DNA from 2 places in the Streptomyces sp. 12E genome. Region 1 is predicted to be linked to the other one. Evidence: predicted binding sites of a transcription regulator. Region 1 holds the regulator's gene; the other holds the start of a gene.
What was found. Region 1 encodes HspR, which represses chaperone genes until heat shock. Its sites were predicted from a motif close to TTGAGNNNNNNNNNCTCAA; they were not measured.
Positions count from the first base shown of each region.

Region 1 (9,764 bases):
CAGGTCTACCAGGGCGAGCGCGAGATCGCGGCGTACAACAAGAAGCTCGGCATGTTCGAGCTGACCGGTCTGCCGCCGGCGCCGCGCGGCGTCCCGCAGATCGAGGTCTCCTTCGACATCGACGCCAACGGCATCATGCACGTGACCGCGAAGGACCTGGGCACGGGCAAGGAGCAGAAGATGACCGTCACCGGCGGCTCCTCGCTGCCGAAGGACGAGGTCGACCGGATGCGCCAGGAGGCCGAGAAGTACGCGGAGGAGGACCACGCCCGCCGCGAGGCCGCCGAGTCCCGCAACCAGGGCGAGCAGCTCGTCTACCAGACGGAGAAGTTCCTCAGCGACAACGCGGACAAGGTCCCCGGTGACGTCAAGACCGAGGTCGAGACCGCCGTCGCCGAGCTGAAGGAGAAGCTCAAGGGCGAGGACACCGCCGAGATCCGCACGGCCACGGAGAAGGTCGCGGCCGTCTCCCAGAAGCTGGGCCAGGCCATGTACGCCGACGCCCAGGGCGCCCAGGCGGCCGGCGGCGCGTCCGCGGGCGCCGGCGAGGCCAAGGCCGACGACGACGTCGTCGACGCGGAGATCGTCGACGAGGACCGCAAGGACGGTGCGGCGTGACCGAGGAGACCCCGGGCTTCGACGAGCAGTCGCAGCAGCCCGACGTCCCCTCCGAGGAAGCCGAGCCGAAGGCCGCCGCACAGCCCTCCGAGGAGGAGGCGGCGGCCCCGGCCGGGGACACGGGCCAGGAAGCGGCCCTGGTGGCCCAGCTGGACCAGGCGCGCACGGCGCTCAACGAGCGCACGGCGGACCTCCAGCGCCTCCAGGCCGAGTTCCAGAACTACCGGCGCCGGGTCGAACGCGACCGGATCGCGGTGAAGGAGGTCGCCGTGGCGAACCTCCTGAGCGAGCTGCTCCCCGTGCTCGACGACGTCGGCCGCGCGCGGGAGCACGGCGAGCTGGTCGGCGGCTTCAAGTCCGTCGGCGAGTCGCTGGAGACCACCGTGGCCAAGCTGGGCCTCCAGCAGTTCGGCAAGGAGGGCGAGCCCTTCGACCCGACGATCCACGAGGCGCTGATGCACAGCTACGCGCCGGACGTCACCGAGACGACGTGCGTGGCGATCCTGCAGCCGGGGTACCGCATCGGCGAGCGCACCATCCGCCCCGCGCGGGTGGCCGTCGCCGAACCGCAGCCCGGCGCGCAGACGGTCAAGCCGGCCGAGGAGAGCACCGAGGCGCAGGCCGACTCGGAGAACAAGGAGAGCGGTGGCCCGGACGAGGGCTGACGCGGGAGTCGACGCAGGGAAGGAGGGACGTCGGGGATGAGCACCAAGGACTTCATCGAGAAGGACTTCTACAAGGTCCTCGGCGTCCCCAAGGACGCCACCGAGGCCGAGATCAAGAAGGCGTACCGGAAGCTCGCCCGCGAGTTCCACCCGGACGCCAACAAGGGCAACGCCAAGGCGGAGGAGCGGTTCAAGGAGATCTCCGAGGCGAACGACGTCCTCGGCGACCCCAAGAAGCGCAAGGAGTACGACGAGGCGCGCGCGCTCTTCGGCAACGGCGGCTTCCGCCCGGGGCCGGGCGCGGGCGGCGGCTCCTTCAACTTCGACCTGGGGGACCTCTTCGGGGGTCAGGCCGGCGGCCAGCAGGCGGGCGGCTTCGGCGGCGGCCTGGGTGACGTCTTCGGGGGCCTGTTCAACCGCGGCGGCGCGGGGACCACGCGTACCCAGCCGCGGCGCGGCCAGGACATCGAGTCCGAGGTGACGCTGAGCTTCACCGAGGCGATCGAGGGGGCGACGGTCCCGCTGCGGATGTCGTCGCAGGCGCCCTGCAAGGCCTGTTCGGGCACCGGCGACAAGAACGGCACACCGCGCGTGTGCCCGACCTGCGTCGGCACCGGCCAGGTGGCGCGGGGTTCCGGCGGCGGCTTCTCGCTCACCGACCCCTGCCCCGACTGCAAGGGCCGCGGCCTGATCGCGGAGGAGCCCTGCGAGATCTGCAAGGGCAGCGGCCGGGCCAAGTCCTCGCGGACCATGCAGGTGCGCATCCCCGCGGGCGTCAGCGACGGCCAGCGGATCCGGCTGCGCGGCAAGGGTGCGCCGGGCGAGCGCGGCGGTCCCGCCGGCGACCTCTACGTCGTCGTGCACGTCGGCGCCCACCCGGTGTTCGGCCGCAAGGACGACAACCTCACGGTCACGGTCCCGGTGACGTTCGCCGAGGCCGCCCTCGGCGGCGAGGTCCGGGTCCCGACACTGGGCGGTCCGCCGGTCACGCTGAAGCTGCCGCCGGGCACGCCCAACGGACGCACCATGCGGGCCCGGGGCAAGGGCGCGGTCCGCAAGGACGGCACCCGTGGTGATCTGCTGGTCACCGTGGAGGTGAGTGTTCCCAAGGACGTGTCGGGGAAGGCTCGTGACGCGCTCGAGGCGTATCGCGAGGCGACCGCGGACGACGATCCGCGGGCGGAGCTGTTCCAGGCCGCGAAGGGAGCTTGATCTGCATGGACGGCCGTCGACGCAATCCGTATGAACTGACCCAGGACACCCCGGTCTACGTCATCTCGGTGGCGGCCCAGCTCTCCGGTCTGCACCCGCAGACGCTGCGCCAGTACGACCGGCTGGGTCTCGTGTCGCCGGACCGCACGGCCGGCCGGGGCCGCCGTTACTCGGCCCGTGACATCGAGCTGCTCCGTCAGGTGCAGCAGCTGTCGCAGGACGAGGGCATCAACCTGGCCGGAATCAAGCGCATCATCGAACTGGAGAACCAGGTCGCCGCCCTCCAGGCCCGGGTGGCCGAACTGGAGGGCGCCCTCGACGGGGCGGCCGCGGCGATGCGGCAGCGCGAGGCCGCGGTGCACGCCTCGTACCGCCGTGACCTGGTGCCCTACCAGGAGGTGCAGCAGACCAGCGCGCTGGTGGTGTGGCGGCCCAAGCGGCAGCAGCCGGGCTGAGGCGCGGGCGTGGAGTGCCGGGAGGCCCGGAGGCCGAGTGGGCCTCCGGGCCTCCCGGCTCATGCGCCATAACTTGTGTGACTATCGTGTAGCTGCGTGTCCAGATGATTCTCGCCGGACGTCCGCGGGTCTCTCACGAGTGCGGCGCACCATGCCGTGTCCATCTCGTTAAGCGGCCGACCTTGACGCCGGTGGGGGCTGAAGGTTGGCTTTTCAGTCACATGGGCCGCAAAGCTGTGCCCACGTCCGAAACGCACCTGAAGTGAGCCTCCGCATGCGTCGTATCGCCATATCCGTGGCCGCCACCTCCATGTCCGTCATGCTCGCCGGATGCGGCGTGCTCAACGCGACGGGGAGCAGCGACGACGCGAGCCCGGGCAAGGGCGACGACGTCACCGTCGGGCTGCTGCTCCCGGAGAAGGACAACACCCGGTACGAGCAGTTCGACTACCCCATCTTCAAGGCGAAGGTGGAGTCGCTCACCAACAAGAAGGGCACCGTCGAGTACGCCAACGCCGAGGCGGACGCCGACAAGCAGGCGAGCCAGATGCAGCAGATGATCGACGACGAGGTCGACGTCATCGTGCTGGACGCGGTCGACGCGCACGGCATCGCGGACAGCGTGCAGAAGGCCAGGGACGCGGGCATCCCGGTCATCGCCTACGACCGTCTCGCCGAGGGCCCGATCGACGCGTACATCTCCTTCGACAACGGTCTGGTCGGCGAGGTGCAGGGCCGTACCCTGCTGGAGTCGCTCGGGGAGGCCTCCGTCACCGACAAGATCGTGATGATGAACGGCTCGCCGACCGACCCCAACGCCAAGCAGTTCAAGGCGAGCGCGCTCTCCGAGCTCAAGGGCAAGGTGACGATCGCCAAGTCCTACGACACCAAGGACTGGAAGCCGGAGAACGCCCAGGCCAACATGGCCGAGGCGATCAACGCGATCGGCGCGGACGACATCAAGGCGGTCTACTCCGCCAACGACGGCATGGCGGGCGGCATCGTCAAGGCGCTGAAGGCCGCCGGCGTGACCGAGCTGCCCCCGATCACCGGCCAGGACGCCGAACTCGAGGCGGTCCAGCGGATCCTCGCCGGCGAGCAGTACATGAGCGTGTACAAGTCCTACCCGGAGGAGGCCGAGAGCGCCGCCGAGATGGCGGTGGCGAGGGTCCAGGGCAAGGACATCCAGTTCGACGCGCTGACCCGCGACCGGGTGAACAGCCCCACCGACAAGGACATTCCGGCGCAGCTCGTGCCCGTGGTCGCCCTGACGAAGGACAACATCGAGGAGACCGTGATCGCCGACGGGATCTACGAGGTCTCGGACATCTGCACGGCCGAGTTCGCGGCGGCCTGCGAGGCGGTCAAGCTGAAGTAGCCGCTCCGTCGATATCCGGCCGCCCGCCGGTCCCCCGGCCGGCGCCAGGTCCCGCCCGTGTTGCACAGCCGGTTCCGGCCGCGCATAGTTGCGCTGCGGAAAGTGGCTGAACCGGGGGTGGGACGGGCAATGGCCGGGCACGGGACGGACGGGCATCCACACGGTGCTGACCGACTGTGCGAGGCCGGGGATCGCGTGTATTCCCGGGCCGTGCGGCGCGGACGGCTGCCGCGCCGGGACGCGGAGCCGGTGCCCTGCCTGCTGGAACTGGCCCTGCTGCACCCCGATCCCGACGACATGGACTGGCTCGTCCCCACCCCCCCGCAGGAGGTCATGACCCGGCTGCTGCGCGGGATGTACGACGAGGTGAGCGCGAGCCAGCGCCGGGTCGGCTCGGCCGTCGAGGCCTTCGAGTGGTACGCCGGCCTGGGCTGCCGGGCGCCCGCGTCACGGTCCGCGGCGGAGGGCCCGGCGATCCGGGTGCTGGACGGACTGGCCCGCATCCAGGCCGCGATGGACGAGGCGACGCAGGCGTGCACCACCGAGGTGCTCACCGTCCAGCCGGGTGGCATCCGGCGCGAGGCGGAGCTGTCGGAGGGCCTGCACCGGGCGACGGCGCTGCGCGGCCGGGGCGTGCGCATGCGCGACCTGTACACGCACGTCGCCCGGCACGGGCACGGGCTGCTCAGCTACCTGGAGCTGATGGGCGACGCGGTGGAGGCGCGCACGCTGGACGAGGTGATCGACCGGCTGATCCTCTTCGACCGCACGGTCGCCTTCATCCCCGCCAACGCCGAGCGCACCATGGCGCTGGAGCTGCGCCACCCGGCGCTGGTGGAGTACCTGGGCACGGTCTTCGACCGGCTGTGGCGGCTCGCCATCCCGCTGACCGCCCCGCTGCCCGAGACCGGCATCGAGGGCATCTCGCACCGGGAGCAGTCCATCGCGTCCCTGCTCGCGGAGGGCCACCAGGACGCGGTGATCGCGGAACGGCTGGGCATCAGCGTGCGGACCTGCCGGGCGCACATCGCCCGTCTGTCGGAGACGCTGGGCGCGGTCAGCCGCACGCAGCTGGGCGTCCGCATCGCCCAGGCCGGACTGGACGGCTTCCGGCGCCCCGCCGTCACCCTGCCCCGCCGGGGGCCCCGGACCGCCCGGTGAGGCGGCCCGCCCGCGCCGGCGGGGTCACTGCGGTGCTCCCTCCCGGCTGAGGATCCCGGACTCCGCGATGAGGTAGCCGAGCTGGGCCCGGCTGCCGCTGCCGAGAGTGGCGGCGAGCTTGGCGATGTGGGCGCGGCAGGTCCGCACGTTCATGCCGAGGCGGCGGGCGATGGCCTCGTCCACGTGGCCCTCCACCAGGAGCTTGGCGATGGAGTGCTGGATCTCCGGTATGCCGTCGGGCGCGGTCTCGTAGGGGGTGCCGGCGGTCAGCGGGACCGCGCGGCTCCACATGAACTCGAAGACCTTGATCAGGTAGCGGACGAGGCCGGTGTGCCGCAGCTCCAGGGCGACCTGGCGGTCGTCGCGCACGGGGATGAAGGCGACCGTCTCGTCGCAGATGATGAGGCGTTCCACCAGCTCGTCGATGGTGCGGTACTCCGCCCTGCCCTTGGCGAACTGCTCGACGTAGGAGAGGCGCTCGGGGTTGAACCGCGCGGTGTGCTGGTAGAGGGTGCGGATGCGCACGCCGCGCTCGGTGAGCAGCCGGTCGCGCTCGAACCCCTGGAGCAGACTGCGTTCGGGCCGGTGCCCGCTCGGCTGGACGGTGAGCATCTCCGTGCGGCACTGTGCGGTGGCCAGGTCCAGCGCGCTGTTGATGCGGTCGTTGCCCTCGAGCACCGTGATCGCGTGGGTGGGCGCGATCTCCTGGGTGCTCAGGGACATGAACGGCTCGAAAGTGTCGGCGAGTTCTATCGACAGGCGCCTGCGCTCGGTGATCTCCCGCTCTATGGGGCTCAACCGCTGGGCCAGCGCGATCGAGGGGAGCACCGGACGCAACCACTGCGCATCGTCGGGATCCGGGTGAAGGAGGGCGAAGTCCATCAAGCAGGGCGCGGTTTCCACATCGGCGCGGGCGATACGTCCCGCGCGCAGAGCATTCGCGTACAGTCGCCCCCCCTCCTCGCACAGTTCAGTCACCGCGTGAGGATGTGCCGCCTTAGTCTGTTTTTTTCCCAAATCTCCACCCCACAGGGTCCTGAACATGCAGGAACATGATGCACCGATCGTGTGGCCATGATGTGCCCGAATGAGCCATCGTCGTATGCGACGGGGGACAGAGGGGACCTTCAAGTGAGGACGAAGCCGACTATGGGTAAGAAAATGCTTCGCTCGGTGCTTGTCGCCGCCTTCTCCGTCGGTGTGGCCTTCGGAATAGCGGGCGGCCTCTCCGGGGCGAAGGAAGACGTCCGGGCGGACAGCGTGTGGCCGCCGATCGTCGCGCAGGACGCACCGGTTGCCGACAGCGTGTGGGCCGCCGGCTCCGCGCAGACGGCTGACAGCGTGTGGGCTTGACATGACTACTCCACCCGACGACCGCTCCTTCCGCCGGGAGATGGCGACCGCCTACCGATCCGGATGGCACTTCATCGACCTGGTCACCGCCATCCCCCACAGCGGTGACTCGTTGATGGTGACCGTCTTCGGTGAACCGGTCGTCGTCACCCGCGACGAGGACGGGGACGTACGGGCGTACCGGTGCCTGCGGCGGCCCAGGGGGGCGCCGAAGCCCGTACGGTGTGCCATCCGGTACGGAATGATCTTTGTGAACCTGGACCAGCGGGACCATCGGCAGGTGGAGTCCGACTCCCCCGCCCCCCGGACCATCTCGGCCACCCCCCGCAGTGCCTGACGCGATTCCCCCGTCGTAAAAGATCGCGCAGGTGCTTCCCCCCGCAGCGGCGTCACCGTGACCTGAACACGGTGACGCCGCTGCAGTTTTCCCGGGCATGTCCGGGTATCGGCCCGTCCGCGTGATGGCCGGAAGCCGCCGCGCGGCGCACGGGCCGCACGGCCGGCCTCACCCGCGCCCCATCGCGCGCGTGAGCGCGATCTCGATGACCACCCGGGACGGGTTCGGCCGCGGCGTCCGCCCGTAGCGCTCCGTGTACCGCCGCTCCGCCTCCGCGACGCTTTCCCGGTCCGCGCGGACCACGGCCCGCCCCTCCAGCGTGGCCCACCGCCGGCCGTCCACCTGGCAGACCGCGACGGCCGCGCCCCGGTCCCCCGCCGCCCGCACGTGGCGCGCCTTCGCACTCGTCCCGCTGGTGATCACCCGGGCGACCCGCGCCCCGGGGTCGTACGTCACCCCGACGGGTACCAGGTGCGGGGTGCCGTCCGGACGGAGGGTGGTCAGCGTGCACAGGTGCCTCTCGCGCCAGAAGCCGAGGAACGACGCGTCCGGATCGCCCGGATCTACCGAGTACGTGGTGGTCATGGACCGGAACTTAGCCCCTGTCGCACTCCCGTCCACCACCTTGAGTGGAATAGACTCAAGTTTGTGTACGTTGACCGAGTCAGCCACGAAGGCCGCTGAAGGGTCACCGCAAGGAGGAGAACGGATACCGTGGACGCCGAGCTGACCAACCGGAGCCGGGAAGCGATCCAGAACGCCGGGAACCGGGCCGTGACCGAGGGGCACCCCGACCTCACCCCCGCCCACCTGCTGCTCTCCCTGCTCGCCGGGCAGGAGAACGAGAACATCACGGACCTGCTCGCCGCGGTCGACGCCGACCAGGCCGCCGTACGCTCCGGGGCCGAGCGCGTCCTCGCCGGCCTGCCGAGCGTCACCGGGTCCACCGTGGCACCGCCCCAGCCCAACCGTGAACTGCTCGCCGTCATCGCGGACGCCCAGTCCCGCGCCCGCGACCTCGGCGACGAGTACCTCTCCACCGAGCACCTCCTCATCGGCATCGCCGCCAAGGGCGGAGCCGCCGGCGAGGTGCTCTCGCAGCAGGGCGCCACCGCCGGGAAGCTGCAGGACGCCTTCCGGAAGGCGCGCGGAAACCGCCGGGTGACCACCGCCGACCCCGAGGGCCAGTACAAGGCCCTGGAGAAGTTCGGCACCGACCTCACCGCCGCCGCCCGCGAGGGCAGGCTCGACCCCGTCATCGGACGCGACCAGGAGATCCGGCGCGTGGTGCAGGTCCTGTCCCGCCGCACCAAGAACAACCCGGTGCTGATCGGCGAGCCCGGCGTCGGCAAGACCGCCGTCGTGGAGGGCCTCGCCCAGCGCATCGTCAAGGGCGACGTCCCCGAGTCGCTGAAGAACAAGCGGCTGGTCGCCCTCGACCTCGGCGCCATGGTCGCCGGCGCCAAGTACCGCGGCGAGTTCGAGGAGCGCCTCAAGACCGTCCTCGCCGAGATCAAGGACTCCGACGGCCAGATCATCACCTTCATCGACGAGCTCCACACCGTCGTCGGCGCCGGCGCCGGCGGCGACTCCGCGATGGACGCCGGCAACATGCTCAAGCCCATGCTCGCCCGCGGCGAGCTCCGCATGGTCGGCGCCACGACCCTCGACGAGTACCGCGAACGCATCGAGAAGGACCCGGCCCTCGAACGCCGCTTCCAGCAGACCCTCGTCGCCGAACCGACCGTCGAGGACTCCATCGCCATCCTCCGCGGCCTCAAGGGCCGCTACGAGGCCCACCACAAGGTCCAGATCGCCGACAGCGCCCTCGTCGCCGCCGCCACCCTCTCCGACCGCTACATCACCTCCCGCTTCCTCCCCGACAAGGCCATCGACCTCGTCGACGAGGCCGCCAGCCGCCTCCGCATGGAGATCGACTCCTCGCCCGTCGAGATCGACGAACTCCAGCGCGCCGTCGACCGGCTGAAGATGGAGGAACTCGCCCTCGACAAGGAGACCGACGCGGCCTCCCTCGAACGCCTGGAGCGCCTGCGCCGCGACCTCGCCGACAAGGAGGAGGAGCTGCGCGGCCTCAACGCCCGCTGGGAGAAGGAGAAGCAGTCCCTCAACCGGGTCGGCGAACTGAAGGAGAAGCTCGACGAACTGCGCGGCCAGGCCGAACGCGCCCAGCGCGACGGCGACTTCGACACCGCCTCCAAACTGCTCTACGGCGAGATCCCCGGTGTGGAACGCGACCTGGAGGCCGCCTCCGAGGCCGAGGAGGAGGTGGCCCGGGACACCATGGTCAAGGAGGAGGTCGGCGCCGACGACATCGCCGACGTCGTCGCCTCCTGGACCGGCATCCCGGCCGGCCGCCTGATGGAGGGCGAGACCCAGAAACTGCTCCGCATGGAGGACGAACTCGGCAAGCGCCTCATCGGCCAGACCGAGGCCGTGCGCGCCGTCTCCGACGCCGTACGGCGCTCCCGGGCAGGCATCGCCGACCCCGACCGCCCCACCGGCTCCTTCCTCTTCCTCGGCCCGACGGGCGTCGGCAAGACCGAGCTGGCGAAGGCCCTCGCCGA
Region 1 covers NZ_JBVNCJ010000001.1:3,862,832-3,872,595, forward strand. Annotated here, with positions in the region: gene dnaK (molecular chaperone DnaK) at 1-618, shown strand, start outside; gene grpE (nucleotide exchange factor GrpE) at 615-1,283, shown strand; gene dnaJ (molecular chaperone DnaJ) at 1,320-2,495, shown strand; gene ACZ8ZB_RS17945 (heat shock protein transcriptional repressor HspR) at 2,501-2,950, shown strand; gene ACZ8ZB_RS17950 (sugar ABC transporter substrate-binding protein) at 3,225-4,328, shown strand; gene ACZ8ZB_RS17955 (helix-turn-helix transcriptional regulator) at 4,458-5,489, shown strand; gene ACZ8ZB_RS17960 (helix-turn-helix transcriptional regulator) at 5,514-6,533, opposite strand; gene ACZ8ZB_RS17965 (hypothetical protein) at 6,621-6,842, shown strand; gene ACZ8ZB_RS17970 (Rieske (2Fe-2S) protein) at 6,844-7,179, shown strand; gene ACZ8ZB_RS17975 (pyridoxamine 5'-phosphate oxidase family protein) at 7,348-7,764, opposite strand; gene clpB (ATP-dependent chaperone ClpB) at 7,894-9,764, shown strand, end outside.

Region 2 (9,764 bases), 1.0 Mb from region 1:
CGGCGCCAGCCCCTGCGGTCCAGCCACTTGAGGAAGCCCTTCCAGGGGAGGTCGTCGTAGGCCACCGTGAGGACGCCGTCCTTCTGGGTGACCACCAGGGGCGGTCCCTCGACCTCGGAGACCTGGAGGTGGGCAGGGCCTTCGTCGATGCCCACGATGTTCACGGCGCCGTTGACGATGCGGACGTGCAGGTCGCTCACGGGGGCGTCGAAGGTGAGCTTCGTGGGTTCCGCGACGGACCACTCGGGCATGGGGGGACCTCCTGGGAACGCAGCGGTCGACGACGACGCGGCATATCGCGTCTTACGTGATTCACGATATATCGCGGCAGGGGAAAGTCAAGGCACTCGTTCTAGTGATCAGCCGGTTCGCGAGGTGGGGGAGGTGGCCCCGTGCGTCGGTGCGGAGCGGGGTGGGGTCGCGTGGGCCGGCGTTCGCGGGGAGCCCGGCGTCGGTGCGGGCCGGGGGTGTCCGCGCGGCCCGGCGCTTGCGGGGTGCATCCCCACTCCCGGCTCCGCTCGGGCGGGGGACCCCCATGGCCCACCCGTGCCGCCCCGCGGCACGATCGCCCGCGGATCGCGGGGGCGCGACGGCGGCTGCCCGCGGAGTGCGGGGTGGCGGCGACCGCCTGTGGCCGGCGTGGCGGGCGGGGGTGCAGGTGGGGGCGGGGATGCCGCCCCCGTGGGGTGTTTACTCGTCGTCCTCGTCGTCCAGGCGGGCCAGCCAGGTGGCCAGGCGTTCCACCGGGACCTCGAAGTCGGGGTTGAGGTCGACGAACGTGCGCAGCTGCTCGGCCAGCCACTCGAAGGTGACCTCCTCCTCCCCGCGCCGCTTCTCCAGTTCCTCGATGCCACGGTCCGTGAAGTACATGGGGACAAGGATATGTGCGGGAAAACGGGCGGGCCGCACCCCTCGTGAGAGGGGTGCGGCCCGCGCGCGTACGGCTGCCGGTTACGCCTCGAAGACCTCGCGCACCAGCTGCTCCTGCTCGGCCTGGTGGCGCTTCGCGGAGCCGACCGCCGGGGACGAGCCGTGCGGCCGCGAGATGCGGCGCAGACGCTCGGCGTGCGGGAGGTCGGCGCCGACCGCCAGGTCGAGGTGGTCGATCAGGTTGAGCGCGATGAACGGCCAGGCGCCCTGGTTCGCCGGCTCCTCCTGGGCCCACAGGTACTTCTCGGCGTTCGGGTACTTCTTGATCTCCGCCTGGAGCTCCGCACCCGGCAGCGGGTACAGGCGCTCGATGCGGATGATCGCCGTGTCCGTCACGCCGCGCTTCTGCCGCTCGGCGTCGAGGTCGTAGTAGACCTTGCCGGCCGTGAAGACGACCTTCTTCACCGCGGCCGGGTCGACCGAGGCGTCGCCGATGACCGGGCGGAACTGGCCCGTGGTGAACTCCTCCGCCTTCGAGGCCGCTGCCTTCAGGCGCAGCATCGACTTCGGCGTGAAGACGACCAGCGGCTTGTGGTGCGGGTTGTGCACCTGCCACCGCAGGAGGTGGAAGTAGTTCGACGGCGAGGTCGGCATCGCGACCGTCATGTTGTTCTGGGCGCAGAGCTGCAGGAACCGCTCCGGACGGGCCGAGGAGTGGTCCGGTCCCTGGCCCTCGTAGCCGTGCGGGAGGAGCAGGACCACACCGGAGGTCTGGTTCCACTTCTGCTCGGCCGAGGAGATGAACTCGTCCACGACCGTCTGCGCGCCGTTGACGAAGTCGCCGAACTGCGCCTCCCACAGCACGAGCGCGTCGGGGCGGGCCAGCGAGTAGCCGTACTCGAAGCCCATCGCCGCGTACTCGGACAGCAGGGAGTTGTAGACGTTCAGCCGCGCCTGGTCCTCGGAGAGGTACTGCAGCGGCGTGTACTCCTCGCCCGTGCTGCGGTCGATGATGACCGCGTGGCGCTGGCCGAAGGTGCCGCGCTGGGAGTCCTGGCCCGCGAGACGGACCGGGACGCCCTCCAGGAGCAGGGATCCGAAGGCGAGGGTCTCGCCCATGCCCCAGTCGATGGTGCCGTCCTCGACCATCGTCGCGCGGCGCTGCAGCTGCGGCAGCAGACGCGGGTGGACGGTGATGTGGTCGGGGATGTTGACCTGGGACTCGGCGATCCGCTTGACGATCTCCGTGGTCACCGCGGTGTTCACGGCGACCGGGAACTCGGCCTGCGGGTCGGAGGACTCCACGGAACCGGGCTGGCTGGTGGCCTCGCGGACCTCCGTGAAGACCTTCTCCAGCTGGCCCTGGTAGTCCTGCAGCGCCTGCTCGGCCTCTTCCAGGGTGATGTCGCCGCGACCGATCAGGGACTCGGTGTACAGCTTGCGCACCGAGCGCTTCTTGTCGATCAGGTCGTACATCAGCGGCTGGGTGAAGGCCGGGTTGTCCGACTCGTTGTGACCGCGGCGGCGGTAGCAGATGAGGTCGATCACCACGTCCTTGTTGAACGCCTGGCGGAACTCGAAGGCGAGCCGCGCGACGCGGACCACGGCCTCCGGGTCGTCGCCGTTCACGTGGAAGATCGGGGCCTCGATCATGCGGGCCACGTCCGTCGCGTACATCGACGAGCGCGACGACTCCGGGGCGGCGGTGAAGCCGACCTGGTTGTTGATGACGACGTGGACCGTGCCGCCGGTGCGGTAGCCGCGCAGCTGCGACATGTTCAGGGTCTCGGCCACCACGCCCTGGCCCGCGAAGGCCGCGTCGCCGTGGATCGCCACCGGCAGGACGGTGAAGTCCGTGCCGCCCTTGCCGATGATGTCCTGCTTGGCGCGGGCGACGCCCTCCAGGACCGGGTCCACCGCCTCCAGGTGCGAGGGGTTCGCGACCAGGGAGACCTTGATCTGCTCGCCGTCCAGGCCGGTGAAGGTGCCCTCGGCGCCCAGGTGGTACTTCACGTCGCCGGAGCCGTGCATCGACTTCGGGTCGAGGTTGCCCTCGAACTCGCGGAAGATCTGCGCGTACGACTTGCCGACGATGTTGGCCAGCACGTTCAGCCGGCCGCGGTGGGCCATGCCGATGACGACCTCGTCCAGGCGGGACTCGGCGGCCGAGTCCAGCACCGCGTCCAGCAGCGGGATGACGGACTCGCCGCCCTCCAGCGAGAAGCGCTTCTGGCCGACGTACTTGGTCTGCAGGAAGGTCTCGAAGGCCTCCGCGGCGTTCAGCCGGCGCAGGATGCGCAGCTGCTCCTCGCGCTCGGGCTTGGTGTGCGAGCGCTCGATGCGGTCCTGGATCCACTTGCGCTGCTTGGGGTCCTGGATGTGCATGAACTCGACGCCGGTGGTGCGGCAGTACGAGTCGCGCAGCACGCCGAGGATGTCGCGCAGCTTCATCAGGGACTTGCCGGCGAAGCCGCCGACGGCGAACTCGCGCTCCAGGTCCCACAGGGTGAGGCCGTGCTCGACGATGTCCAGGTCGGGGTGCTTGCGCTGGCGGTACTCCAGCGGGTCGGTGTCGGCCATGACGTGGCCGCGGACCCGGTAGGAGTGGATCAGCTCGAAGACGCGGGCGGCCTTGGTGACGTCGTCGTCGTGGGAGGCGTCGATGTCCTTGAGCCAGCGGACCGGCTCGTAGGGGATGCGCAGCGCCTCGAAGATCTCGTCGTAGAAGTTGTTCTCGCCGAGCAGGAGGTTGGCGACCGCGCGCAGGAACTCGCCGGAGGCGGCGCCCTGGATCACCCGGTGGTCGTAGGTCGACGTGAGCGTCATGACCTTGGAGATGCCGAGCTTGTTCAGGGTGTCCTGGGAGGTGCCCTGGAACTCCGCCGGGTAGTCCATGGAGCCGACGCCCATGATCACCGACTGGCCGGGCATCAGACGCGGCACGGAGTGGACGGTGCCGAGGCCGCCGGGGTTGGTCAGGGAGACCGTGACGCCGGTGAAGTCGTCCATCGTCAGCTTGTTGTCGCGGGCGCGACGGACGATGTCCTCGTAGGCCTGCCAGAACTCGAAGAAGTTCAGCGTCTCGGCCTTCTTGATGGCCGCGACGACGAGCTGGCGGTCGCCGTTGGGCTTGACCAGGTCGATGGCCAGGCCGAGGTTGACGTGCTCCGGCTTCACCAGGGTCGGCTTGCCGTCCACCCTGGCGAACGAGTGGTTCATCGCCGGCATGGCCTTGATGGCCTGCACCATCGCGTAGCCGATGAGGTGCGTGAAGGAGATCTTCCCGCCCCGGGCCCGCTTGAGGTGGTTGTTGATGACGATGCGGTTGTCGAACAGCAGCTTCACCGGGACCGCGCGCACGGACGTGGCCGTGGGCAGCTCAAGGGAGGCGTCCATGTTCTTCGCCACGGCGGCGGACGGGCCGCGCAGGGTGACCTGCTCGGGGCCGGCCTTCGCCTCGGTCGCGGGCTCGGCCTTGGGCTTTGCGGCGGCCGGCTTGGCAGCCGGCGCGGCGGCCTTCGCCGGAGCAGGAGCCGGGGCGGCGGGCGCCGGGGTGGCCGGCTGCGCGGCGGCGGGCTGCGCGGCCGCAGGAGCGGGCGCGGCGGGCCGGGCCGGAGCGGCCGGCTGGGCCGGGGGGGTGGTGGTTCCCGCGGCCCCCGCGGCCGCGGTACCCGCCGGAGCCGAGGTCGCAGGCGCGCCCGGCTTGTAGTCGGCGAAGAAGTCCCACCAGGCTCGGTCCACCGAGTTCGGGTCCTGGAGGTACTGCTGGTAGATCTCGTCGACGAGCCATTCGTTGGCACCGAAGGCCGCAGCGGGGTTCTTCCCCGCTTGGTCGGTGTCGGTCGAGATGCTCGAGTTACTGGGGGACTGTGGCGACACGGCGTCAACCGCCCTCTTCCGCTTCGCAAGATGATGGACAGCGGAAATAAAGGCTACGCCCCCGAGAGCGAGAAGGTCAGGCCGGGCCCGTTCATCGTCGCGTAAGTCACATCGCGGCGGGTGTTTCGGGGCAGGAAATGGCGGGAAACAACCCTGGTTTTGATTCTACGGGCCGTATCAGGGATCGCTCGGCCGGGCCCCGGCGCTCAGCTCACGCGGGCCTCTGCCTGATCACACGTGTCCGTCAGCGCGAACATCGATGGACCGTGCGGCTCCGCTTCGAACTTTACGTCAACCCGGTGCGGATCACTCTCCCGGAAGAGTGATGAGAATGCGGCAGCCCCGCTCGGATTCGGCCACGCGGATCCGGCCGCCGTGCAGATCCACGGCCCAGCGGGCGATCGCCAGGCCGAGACCGGTGCCGCCGTCGCTGCCCGGACCGTGCGGCCGGTTGACGTTGCCCCGGTTGAACCGCTCGAAGACGCGGTGCCACTCGGTCCGCGGGATGCCGGGTCCCTCGTCCAGCACCTCCAGCTCCAGCGACTCCGGCCGGTCCCCGCGCCGCGCCCGGACCGTCACCCGGCCGTGCGGCGGACTGTGCTTGACCGCGTTGTCGATGAGGTTGGCGACGACCTGGTGGATGCGTTCGGGGTCGGCGTGCGCGACGAGCTCGGGCGGCGACACGTCGAGGTGCAGATGGACGTCCGTACGGGTGTGGCTGCCCGATCCGGAGGCCATGCCCGCCCGGGCCGAGGCGACCATGTTGGCCTCCTTCAGCACCCCGGACAGGTACGGCCACACCTCGAACCGCCGCTTCTTCAGCGGGACCACGCCGTTGTCCAGGCGGGACAGGTCGAGCAGCGTCTCCACGAGGCGTCCGAGGCGCTCGGTCTGCTTCAGGGCCGTGCGCATCGTCTCGGGGTCGGCCTGCGTGACGCCGTCGACGATGTTCTCCAGCACCGCGCGCAGGCCCGCGATGGGGGTGCGCAGCTCGTGCGAGACGTTGGCGACCAGTTCCTTGCGCTGGCGGTCCTGGGCCTCCAGCTCGTCGGCCATGACGTTGATCGCCTGGGCCAGGTCGCCCAGCTCGTCCCGGCGGTTCTCGCGCACCCGGCGGGTGTAGTCGCCGTGCGAGATGGAGCGGGCCACGGCGTTCATGTCGTCCAGCGGCGCGGTGAGCGAGTGCGCCACGAACTGCGTGATGAGCAGCGTCGCGATCATCGAGAAGATCGTGATGAAGCGCAGCTCCGTCTTGGTGTGCACGGCGATCACCGAAAGGCCGGTGGTGATCAGGACCGAGACGACGACCAGCGCGCCGAGCTTGGTCTTGATCGAGAACGGACGCACACCGCCCCAGGGCTGCCGCGCCCCGGGACCTTTGCGCCCGGCCGGGCCGTCGCTCATGGCGTCGGCGTCTCCAGGGCGTAGCCCACGCCGTGCACGGTGCGGATGCGCTCGGCGCCGATCTTCCGGCGCAGCGCCTTGATGTGGCTGTCGACCGTGCGGGTGCCGGAGGCGTCCGCCCAGTCCCAGACCTCGGCCAGCAGCTGCTCACGGGAGAGCACCGCGCGGGGGGTGTTCGCCAGGCACACCAGGAGGTCGAACTCGGTGGGCGTCAGGTGGACGTCCTCGCTGCGCACCCGCACCCTGCGCTGCGCGTGGTCGATCTCCAGTTCGCCCAGGCGCAGGATGCCGCTGCGCGGGGTCGTCGCGGCGAGGGCCGCCCGCTCCATGCGGCGCAGCAGCACGTGCACGCGTGCCGCCAGCTCCCGCATGGAGAAGGGCTTCGTCATGTAGTCGTCGGCGCCGACGCCCAGCCCGACCAGCATGTCGGTCTCGTCGTCGCGCGCGGTGAGCATCAGCACCGGCACCGGCCGCTGGGCCTGCACGCGCCGGCAGACCTCCAGGCCGTCGAAGCCCGGCAGCATGATGTCGAGGATCAGCAGGTCGGGCTGCCAGGCCTCCGCCGTGTCCACCGCGGACGGGCCGTCACCCGCCGTTTGCACCAGGAATCCCTCGGCGCGCAGGCGAGTCGCGATGGCGTCCACGATCGTCGCGTCGTCCTCGACCACCAGGACCCGGCGCTGGGCGCCGGGAGTGGTCGTGGCCGTGCCGTTGTGGGAGGTCTGTGTCTGCTCCATCGCCCGCCCCTGAGGTGTGCTTTTTCCGGAATCCGTGGGGTGATCCGTCGTCTGCGCATCACTGCGATTGACGCTTGAATGACCGCGTCAGGGCAGCAGCGTACGGGGAGTCACCGCGGCTTTGCTATCCAGGGCGGACGCCGAGGTGCACGACGTCCGGAACGCCCCGGGCAACGGGGATCTCTTCGGTACGCACCTGCTGGAACCCGGCATTCCGCAAGGTTCCCTCGAATTCCGGGGACGGCTTCGCCGACCACACGGCGAGTACCCCGCCCGGCCTCAACACCCTTGCGCAGGAGGCCAGTCCGGCCGCCGAATAGAGCCCGTCGTTGTCCTCGGTGACGGTCCAGTCGGGCCCGTTGTCGATGTCGAGGCAGAGCGCGTCGAACGTGTCCGACGTCTCATTGACGTAACGGACGAGATCCGTCTCGACGATCTCCGTGCGCGGGTCGGCGAGGGCCCGGGCGGTGAGTCCGGCCAGCGGCCCCGCGCGGTGCCACTCGATGATCGCCGGTTCGCGCTCCACCACGGCGATCCGTCCCCAGCGGGGTTGCCCGGCGGCGTGTGCGAGTGAGAAGCCGACCCCGAGACCGCCGATCAGGACGTGCGGGTCCACCGCGCGCGCGTCGAGGGCGGCCAGGGCGGCGTCGACGAGCCGCCGCTCCGAACGGCCGTCGGAGGTGTCCATCAGGAAGCAGCCGTTGGCGATGATCTGCAGCAGGTCGCCGTGCCTGCGCAGCACGACCTCGCCGTACGGGCCCTCGCGGCGGTCCAGGACTTCGGGTGGTTCGGGAATGTCGTACCGGGGGGACATGCGTTCATCCTGGCAGCTTCGTTTTCACGGCGGTCAAGGGCTTCGGAGCCCCGGGGCGATGATCGCTCAGAGCGAACGCACCGGTGGGAACATTCGGCGGCTCACGAGCATTGAGTCGATGTAACTCAACTTGACTGCCGAAGGGGAGATCATGGCTGCTGAGTCCGCATCGCTCGCCCTGCCCGTGCTGCCGCTCGACGACGAGGTCGTGCTGCCCGGGATGGTGGTTCCGCTGGACCTGAGCGATTCCGAGGTGCGCGCCGCGGTGGAGGCCGCCCAGGCCGCCGCCGGGACGGAGTCGGGAAAGCCCAGGGTGCTGCTGGTGCCACGCGTCGACGGGACCTACGCCGGCACCGGTGTGCTGGGCACGGTCGAGCAGGTCGGCAGGCTGGCCGACGGCGATCCCGGTGCCCTGATCCGCGGCCGGGCACGCGTGCGGATCGGCGCCGGGACCACCGGTCCGGGCGCGGCGCTGTGGGTGGAGGGCGCCCGCATCGACGAGAGCGTGCCCGAGCCGCTGCCGGGCCACGTGACCGAGCTGGTCAAGGAGTACAAGGCGCTCGCCACCGCCTGGCTGCGCAAGCGCGGCGCCTGGCAGGTCGTCGACCGCGTCCAGGCCATCGACGACGTCTCCGCGCTCGCCGACAACTCCGGCTACTCGCCGTTCCTGACCACCGAGCAGAAGGTCGCCCTGCTGGAGACCACCGACCCGGTGGCCCGGCTGAAGCTCGCCACCCAGCAGCTGCGCGACCACCTCGCCGAGCAGGACGTCGCCGAGACCATCGCCAAGGACGTCCAGGAGGGCGTCGACAAGCAGCAGCGCGAGTTCCTGCTGCGCCGCCAGCTGGAGGCCGTCCGCAAGGAGCTGCGCGAGCTCAACGGGGAGCAGGAGGGCGAGGAGTCCGACGACTACCGGGCCCGTGTCGAGGCCGCCGACCTGCCGGAGAAGGTCCGCGAGGCCGCGCTCAAGGAGGTCGGCAAGCTGGAGCGGTCCTCCGACCAGTCGCCCGAGGGCTCCTGGATCCGCACCTGGCTCGACACGGTGCTGGAGATGCCGTGGAACGAGCGCACCGAGGACGCCTACGACATCCGGGGCGCCCGGGCGGTCCTGGACGCCGAGCACGCGGGCCTGGCGGACGTGAAGGAGCGGATCACCGAGTACCTGGCGGTGCGCAAGCGGCGCAGCGACCGGGGCCTGGGCGTCGTCGGCGGACGGCGCGGCGGCGCCGTGCTCGCCCTCGTCGGCCCGCCCGGTGTCGGCAAGACCAGCCTCGGCGAGTCCGTCGCCCACGCGATGGGCCGGAAGTTCGTCCGCGTCGCCCTCGGCGGCGTCCGCGACGAGGCCGAGATCCGCGGCCACCGCCGTACGTACGTCGGCGCGCTGCCCGGCCGGATCGTGCGGGCGATCAAGGAGGCCGGGTCGATGAACCCGGTCGTGCTCCTCGACGAGATCGACAAGGTGGGGTCGGACTTCCGGGGCGACCCGGCCGCCGCGCTGCTCGAGGTCCTCGACCCGGCGCAGAACCACACCTTCCGGGACCACTACCTGGAGGTCGAGCTCGACCTGTCCGACGTCGTGTTCCTGGCGACGGCCAACGTCCTGGAAGCCATCCCGGAGGCCCTGCGCGACCGGATGGAGCTGGTCCGCCTCGACGGCTACACCGAGGACGAGAAGATCGTCATCGCCCGCGACCACCTGCTCCCGCGCCAGCTGGAGCGCGCCGGACTGGACGGGGACGAGGTCACGATCGACGAGGGCGCGCTGCGCAAGCTGGCCGGCGAGTACACGCGCGAGGCCGGCGTGCGCACCCTGGAGCGGTCCATCGCGCGGCTGCTGCGCAAGGTGGCGGCCCGGAACGAACTGGGGGAGCGGGAACTTCCGTTCACCGTCACGGACGCCGACCTGCGCGACCTGATCGGCCGGCCGCACCACGTGCCCGAGTCCGCCCAGGACCCGGCCGAGCGCCGCACCGCCGTCCCCGGTGTCGCCACCGGGCTCGCGGTGACCGGCGCCGGCGGGGACGTCCTCTACGTGGAGGCGTCCCTGGCCGACCCGGAGA
Region 2 covers NZ_JBVNCJ010000001.1:4,912,715-4,922,478, forward strand. Annotated here, with positions in the region: gene ACZ8ZB_RS22950 (DUF4097 family beta strand repeat-containing protein) at 1-251, opposite strand, end outside; gene ACZ8ZB_RS22955 (DUF6104 family protein) at 691-870, opposite strand; gene ACZ8ZB_RS22960 (multifunctional oxoglutarate decarboxylase/oxoglutarate dehydrogenase thiamine pyrophosphate-binding subunit/dihydrolipoyllysine-residue succinyltransferase subunit) at 952-4,749, opposite strand; gene ACZ8ZB_RS22965 (HAMP domain-containing sensor histidine kinase) at 5,056-6,153, opposite strand; gene ACZ8ZB_RS22970 (response regulator transcription factor) at 6,150-6,890, opposite strand; gene ACZ8ZB_RS22975 (spermine/spermidine synthase domain-containing protein) at 7,015-7,704, opposite strand; gene lon (endopeptidase La) at 7,856-9,764, shown strand, end outside.
Region 2: lon (endopeptidase La) is a predicted target of HspR. The motif match lies at 7,815-7,833, and genes of this name have one in related genera.